DNA from 2 places in the Desulfocurvibacter africanus subsp. africanus DSM 2603 genome. Region 1 is predicted to be linked to the other one. Evidence: predicted binding sites of a transcription regulator. Region 1 holds the regulator's gene; the other holds the start of a gene.

Evidence for each region. Region 1 encodes HrcA, which represses chaperone genes, less so after heat shock. Its sites were predicted from a motif close to TGTTAGCACTCNNNNNNNNNGAGTGCTAACA; they were not measured.
Region 2: the regulator HrcA is predicted to act here: its motif matches at 1,862-1,892, upstream of groES (co-chaperone GroES).

Annotation. Positions count from the first base shown of each region.
Region 1 is NZ_AULZ01000002.1:154,918-158,794, reverse strand. Features, by position in the region: gene rfbD (dTDP-4-dehydrorhamnose reductase) at 1-582, shown strand, start outside; gene hrcA (heat-inducible transcriptional repressor HrcA) at 693-1,733, shown strand; gene grpE (nucleotide exchange factor GrpE) at 1,752-2,300, shown strand; gene dnaK (molecular chaperone DnaK) at 2,406-3,877, shown strand, end outside.
Region 2 is NZ_AULZ01000013.1:133,317-137,193, reverse strand. Features, by position in the region: gene groL (chaperonin GroEL) at 1-1,484, opposite strand, end outside; gene groES (co-chaperone GroES) at 1,530-1,817, opposite strand; gene H585_RS0110500 (4Fe-4S ferredoxin) at 2,297-3,166, opposite strand; gene H585_RS0110495 (VOC family protein) at 3,507-3,877, shown strand, end outside.

The DNA of each region.
Region 1 (3,877 bases):
GTGCACTACTCCACGGATTTCGTCTTCGACGGCCGGGCCGATACTCCCTATGCTCCCGATGCGCCCACCAATCCCTTGAGCGTCTACGGCAAGAGCAAACTAGCCGGAGAAAGGGCCTTGCTGAATCAGGATGTGCCAAGCCTGCTCATCATCCGCACGTCCTGGCTCTTCGGGCCGGGCAAAAACAATTTCGTGCAGAAGATCCTGGAGTTGGCCAGAAGCCGCGATACGCTGGGCGTGGTCCACGATCAGGTGGGCTCGCCCTCCTACACGCCCGACTTGGCCCGCAACTCCTTGGCCCTGATGCAGGCCGGGGGCTCGGGCGTACATCACTTGGCCAACGCCGGACAGGCCAGTTGGTGCGAACTGGCCTCCGAGGCCGTGAATGCCGCCGGGTTGCAATGCCGCGTGACGCCCATCACCACGGATCAGTATCCCACCAAGGCCAAGCGGCCAGCCTACTCGGTGCTGGACATCTCCAGGTTCACCGGCATCACGGGACTCAAGCCCAGGCCCTGGGTGCAGTGTCTGCGCGAATACGTTTTCGATGATCTGCACTACCCCACGGAGCTGCACGCTTAGCCAACCTACTGGAATAGCTTGATCTCCTGAGCGTTGCCTTGACAGCCCGACATGGCGTTGTTACCCGCATTGGCACTCGTGACGGAAGTTTGCCAAAACAGGACTGAGCCATGCAATTGACCGACAGGGAACGCGAAATCCTGGCCACGATCATCGAGGCCTATATCGCCTCGGCCGCGCCGGTTGCCTCCAGGGCCGTGGCCAAGCGCTCGCATCTTGACCTCTCCCCTGCCAGCATGCGCAACGTCATGGCCGACCTGACGGAGAAGGGCCTTCTGGAGCAGCCGCACACCTCGGCGGGACGGGTGCCCACGAGCGAGGCCTTCCGTGTCTATATCGACACCATGCTGCCCAGGCCCGAGCCCAGCAAGGAAGTTCAGGAGCGCATCGCGCGCGTGCTCTCCGAAGCGGGCCTGGAGATCAAGGACATCCTGCGCCAAGCCGGGCGCATTCTTTCGGACCAATCGCATCAGGTAAGCATGATCCTGGCCCCGCGCTACGGTTCCGTGCGCTGGAAGCAGATCGAATTCGTGCTGGTCAGGACCGGCCTCGTGCTCGTGGTGCTCGTGCTCGAAGGCGGCATCATCCAGCAGAAGCTCATCGCCCTGGAAGAGATCGTCACGGCCGACGATCTGACCAAATATGCCAACTACCTCAATGAGCTGTTCAGCAACCGGACCGTGGCCGAGGTGCGCGCGCACATCCTGCGCGAGTTGCGCGGCGCGCGCGAGCGTCTCTCGGACCTTTGCGGCCGGGCGCTCAGCCTGGTTGAGGAGGCATTCGACAAGGATGGGCCGCAGGAGCTGTACGTGGATGGCACGGCCTACATCCTGCGCCAGCCAGATTTCGCCGACCTGCGGGCCATGCGCGAGATGTTCGATGTCCTTGACGATCGCTCCAAGCTTCTGGATATACTCGACCGGGTCATGGAGTCGAACTGCCTGTGCGTGACCCTGGGCAAGGAAACGCCCCTGCAGTCAGGCACGGATATGGGCCTTGTCTCTTCGCCCTACACGATCCAGGGGCGGAGCCTCGGCGTCATCAGCGTCATGGGTCCGTTGCGCATGGATTACGCCAAAGTCGTGCCAATGGTTGATTACATGGCCCGCATTCTCACCGACATCCTGCAAAAACGGCTGGACCAGCCGTAGCACACACGGAGCGCGAACATGAGTGAAAAAGCCAAGAACGCACAGACTCCCGATACCGCCGCCGACGCGACCGCTGTCGGCCAGGCCGAAGCAGCCGCCCCGTCCGACTTGGAGGCGCGTGTAAAGGAACTTGATGAAGAGCTGGCCCGCGTGAAGGATGACAAGTTGCGCGCTTTGGCCGAGACGGAGAACGTCAAGCGCCGCCTGATGCGCGAAAAGGAAGAGTTCCAGAAATTCGCCGTGGAAGGCGTGCTCGCGGACCTCCTGCCCGTGCTGGACAACCTGGATATGGCCTTGGCCTACGCCGAGAAGAGCGAAGCCTGCAAGGGTTTCGTCCAGGGCGTGGAGATGACGCGCAAGGTATTCCTGGACATCCTGGCAGGCCACGGCCTGGAGGCCACGGGCGGCGCGGGCGAGGAGTTCAATCCCGAATGGCACGAGGCCGTGGGCGCGGAGCCGAGTAAAGACTTCCCCGAGAACCATGTCTGCCAACTCCTGCAGAAAGGCTACAAGCTTAAAGGCCGCCTGCTGCGCCCCGCCAAGGTGCTCATCAGCAAGCCCTGCTGAAAAAATCGCCTGCAACCCTTTACAGCCTTTCGATCGTGGTTAGTACATAAAGCGATCGCATGAGCGCGTAAGCAAGCGAAATTCCCAGTGAACGAGGAGAATAGCATGGGTAAGATAATCGGAATCGACCTCGGAACGACAAACTCCTGCGTATACGTAATGGAGGGCAAGGAAGCCAAGTGCATCACCAACCCCGAGGGCGGCCGCACGACTCCCTCGGTCGTGGCCTTCACGGACAAGGAGCGGCTGGTGGGCGAGATCGCCAAGCGCCAGTCCGTGACCAACCCCGAGAAGACAATATACGCAGTCAAGCGCCTCATGGGCCGCAAGTTTGATGCGCCCCAGGTCAAGGAGTGGGTCAAGCACAGCTCCTACAAGGTCGTCTCCGGCAGCGGCGGCGATGCGACCGTTGAGGTCGCGGGCAAGAAGTACAGCCCGGCGGAGATTTCGGCCATGATCCTGGGCAAGCTAAAGGCTGACGCCGAGGCTTACCTGGGCGAAAAGGTCACCGAGGCCGTCATCACAGTGCCGGCCTACTTCAACGATTCCCAGCGCCAGGCCACCAAGGACGCGGGCAAGATCGCCGGCCTTGAGGTCAAGCGCATCATCAACGAGCCCACGGCCGCTTCCCTGGCCTACGGCTTCGACAAGAAACACAATCAGAAGATCGCTGTCTTCGACCTTGGCGGCGGCACCTTCGATATTTCCATCCTCGAAGTCGGCGACAACGTCGTGGAAGTGCGCGCCACCAACGGCGACACCTTCCTGGGCGGCGAGGATTTCGACCAGCGCGTGGTCAACTACCTCATCGAGGAGTTCAAGAAGGAGAATGGCATCGACCTGGCCAAGGATCGCATGGCCCTGCAGCGCCTGCGCGAAGCCGGGGAGAAGGCCAAGAAGGAGCTCTCCTCGTCCATGGAGACCGAGGTCAACCTGCCCTTCATCACCGCCGACCAGAACGGCCCCAAGCACATGATGGTCAAGATCAGCCGCTCCAAGCTCGAGTCGCTGACCATGGACCTGGTGGAGCGCACCATGGGCCCGTGCAAGAAGGCGCTGGCCGACGCCAATCTCAAGGCCAGCGATGTCGACGAGGTGGTGCTCGTGGGCGGCATGACCCGCATGCCCATCGTACAGAAGAAGGTTCAGGAATTCTTCGGCAGGGAGCCCAATCGCAGCGTGAACCCCGACGAGGTCGTGGCCATGGGTGCGGCCATCCAGGGCGGCATCCTGGCCGGCGAGGTCAAGGACGTGCTGCTGCTGGATGTGACCCCGCTGTCCCTGGGCATCGAGACCCTGGGCGGAGTCATGACCAAACTCATCGACCGCAACACGACCATTCCCACGCGCAAGAGCCAGGTCTTCACCACCGCGGCAGACAACCAGCCTTCGGTGTCCATCCACGTGCTCCAGGGCGAACGGCCCATGGCCGCCGACAACATGACCCTGGGCCGCTTCGAGCTGACCGACATCCCGGCGGCCCCGCGTGGCGTGCCGCAGATCGAGGTCGGCTTCGACATCGACGCCAACGGCCTGGTCAACGTCTCGGCCAAGGACCTGGGAACCGGCAAGCAGCA
Region 2 (3,877 bases), on a different contig from region 1:
ATGACGCCGGCCTTGATGAGGTCTTCGTACTCGCCGGTGGCGGCGTTGAAGCCGTAGCCGTCCTTGCCGCCCTCACGGACCTTCTCCACCACGATGGAGCCTTCCATGCCGGCGTTGTTGGAGATCTGGCGCAGAGGCTCCTCGATGGCGCGACGAACCAGGGCCACACCGGCGGACTCGTCGTCGTCCACGGTCTTCACGTTCGCCAGGACCTTGGCGCAACGCACCAGGGCCACACCGCCGCCAGGCACGATGCCCTCTTCGACGGCAGCGCGGGTGGCGTTCAGGGCGTCCTCGACGCGGGCCTTCTTCTCCTTCATCTCCACTTCCGTGGCAGCGCCCACGTTGATGACGGCCACGCCGCCCACGATCTTGGCCAGACGCTCCTGGAGCTTCTCGCGATCGTAGTCGGAGGTGGTCTCATCGATCTCGCGGCGGATCTGGGCCACGCGGGCCTTGATGTCCTCGGCCTTGCCGGCGCCGTCGACGATGGTGGTGTTCTCCTTGTCAATCGAGACGCGCTTGGCGCTGCCCAGCTGATTGATGGAGATGCTCTCCAGCTTCACGCCCAGGTCCTCGGAGACCACGGTGCCGCCGGTGAGGATGGCGATATCCTGCAGCATGGCCTTGCGGCGCTCGCCGAAACCGGGAGCCTTGACGGCCACGGTGTTCAGGGTGCCGCGCAGCTTGTTGACCACCAGGGTGGCCAGGGCCTCGCCCTCGATGTCCTCGGCGATGATGACCAGCGGCTTTCCGGCGCGGGCCACCTGCTCGAGCACGGGCAGCAGGTCCTTCATGTTGGAAATCTTCTTCTCATTGATGAGAATGAGCGGCTCGGCCATCTCGCAGACCATCTTCTCGGGGTCGTTGACGAAGTAAGGCGAGAGGTAGCCGCGGTCGAACTGCATGCCTTCGACCACGTCGAGGGTCGTCTCCAGGCCCTTGGCCTCCTCGACGGTGATGACACCTTCCTTGCCAACCTTGCCCATGGCGTCGGCGATGATGTTGCCGATGGTGGGATCGTTGTTGGCAGAGATGGTGCCGACCTGGGCGATTTCTTTCTGGTCGCGGGTGGGCTTGGTCATCTTGGCCAGCTCCGCGACAATGGCCTCGACGGCCTTGTCCACGCCACGCTTGATGGCCATGGGATTGCGGCCGGCGGCCACGAGCTTGACACCCTCGGTGAACACGGACTGGGCCAGGATGGTCGCCGTGGTGGTGCCGTCGCCGGCTACGTCGGAAGTCTTGGAGGCGACTTCCTTGACCATCTGGGCGCCCATGTTCTCGAACTTGTCCTCAAGCTCGATTTCCTTGGCCACGGTCACGCCGTCCTTGGTGATGGTCGGAGCGCCGAAGCTCTTCTCGATGACCACGTTGCGGCCCTTGGGTCCGAGGGTCACCTTGACGGCATTGGCCAGCTTGTCCACTCCACGCTTCATCTTCTCGCGGGCACGAGCATCAAAAAGTATTTCTTTGGCAGCCATTCTATAATCTCCTTGTCGAATTCAGTTCGTTACTCAAAGCAGTCGCTACTCGATGATGGCCAGGATGTCGTCCTCGCGCATAACGAGGAACTCATCGCCGTCAACCTTGATCTCGGTACCGGCGTACTTGTTGAAGAGCACTTTGTTGCCCTTTTCAACGTTCATTTTGATCTTCTCGCCCTTGTCGCTGGTCTTCCCGGGACCCACGGCGATAACCTCACCCTTGATGGGCTTCTCCTTGGCGGAGTCGGGGATGATGATGCCGCCCTTGGTCACTTCTTCGGACTCAAGGCGCTTGACCAGAACACGGTCGTGCAGGGGTTTGAGCTTCATGTGTCGATACCTCCGAGTACTTCTAGATGACTTTTCTGGTGGACTGTTAGCACTCTCTCGAGAGGAGTGCTAATCCGAAGCGGGTTTAACCCCTTCGGATTTTTTTAGCAAGTCCTCAACACGATTCGAGTGGGAACAATAAGACTACTTGCCAAGTTGTCAACGCGAGGTGCTAAAAAATTTGTTTAAAAAAATAGGTGGGCTGAACGAGACTTTAAAGCCGCAGAGTCGTTTGGCTGAGTCGTTTGTATGTTGGCGGCCACAAGCACACGAGGGAAGCGTGCGACGCGTGGCGGTGCGTTAAGCACTCGATCACGGCGCCCTGTCGAGAGGCGCATGAAAAAAGCCTGCGGCTTAATACCATCCTCCGGCTCACCATCGGCAAAGCCGGTCCCGCGAGAGGCCAGCCTTTCTGTGAAACTTAGAGCAACTCGCATTTGAGGTGTATGCCTCAGAGAAACGCCGCCTTTCTCAAAGGATTATGTCGGCCTCCGACGCAATGCGGCTTTGGGGATACCCGCCTCGCAGGGCACGCTGGCCTGACACAGGCCGCAGCTGCTCACACGCTCGCCGAGCTGTTCGCGTTCGACAAAGAGTTCAGTGGTCCCTCGGATGTATGCGTGGCAAGCGACCTTATCATGCCCGGCTTCGCTGATGGCTCCGGCAGGACAACGCCGTATGCACACCCCGCACTTGCCCGTGGCCGCATGCAGGCACCACTCGTTGTGCCGCGTGTAAGGCCTGATTGTGGCCGGGATGTCGATGCGCGCGACCACGCTGCCCACGCGCACGGCCTTGCCCCGGGGCGTTATGAGGCCATCCGACAGGCCGAAGGTGCCAAGGCCGGCCACGTGAGCCGCGTGCCGTTCGGACCAGCGCGAGGCGAAGCCGTATTTCGGAGACTCCATGCGCGACCACTCGGGCAGAAGCGACGGTGCGCAGGCCGGATGATGCCTGCTGATCAGTTCCCGAACGACCTCGGCGCGCAAGCGCTCGTTGATCCGTTCGCCATGCAGGCGCACCTTGCTCCAGCGCAGGCTTGGCATGCCGCTGGACTTGCGGTGGTCCGCGCGGGTAGCCGCCGTCTGGGGCAGAATCCAGGATATGACCGTCAGGTCGCTTGGTTCGGCCGGATCATGGGGAAAGGCCAGGGCATAAGCCTCGGCCGGCGTCCACAAAAACGGGCCGATGTCCTGCTTGAGAAAATCCCATAGGGGATCGTCGCCGCGGGCAAAACCCACCAGGGGCTCGGCAAAGGCCGGTTCGCCCTCATCGGAAAGGTCCGGCGAGATGCGGTTGAAGGCCGGATCGGCCAGCCGCTCGATAATGAAAGCTTCTATCCAATGCATGGCGTGCTCCCACTACTCGTCATTATGCGCCGCTTATGTACCTCAATCTTAGGATTCGACACATTTCTTACGGCAAGCAGACCGCCCGCACAATGCCGAAGAGGGTCCACCCCGAAAAGACGGTGATCCCTGGCGGCGCATGATCACTGGGGTAATTGTCCGAGTCGCGTTTTGAGTATATCAAGCCGAATCTAGAGCAGATTGCTTTTATGACGCCCGCTCCGGCGTTGACGGCGCAAGTGAATTGCGCCTACGCCGAAGCTAGCGGCAAGCCATGCCGACGCATGTCTTGCAGAGCATTTTCAAAAGCAAAATGCTCTAAACACGAAACGGAGGCAACATGGAGCCGCGCATCAGCTTAATCACTCTCGGCGTATCCGATCTGGCCCGCAGTCGAGCCTTCTACGAACAGCTCGGCTGGCAAGCGTCCGCGGCCAGCAACGAACACGTCACCTTCTTCCAGGCTGGCGGCATGGCTCTGGCGCTCTACAGCCGCAAGGCCCTGGCCGAGGATGCGAAGCTGCCCGATGGCGAGTGCGCCTTCGGCGGCATCACCCTGGCCTACAACGTACGCGACAAGGCCGAAGTCGCGGCAGTATTGACGGAGGCCGAAACTGCCGGCGGACACATCCTCAAGCCTGCGCAGGACGTGTTCTGGGGCGGCCATTCGGGCTACTTCGCCGATCCCGACGGGCACCCCTGGGAAGTGGC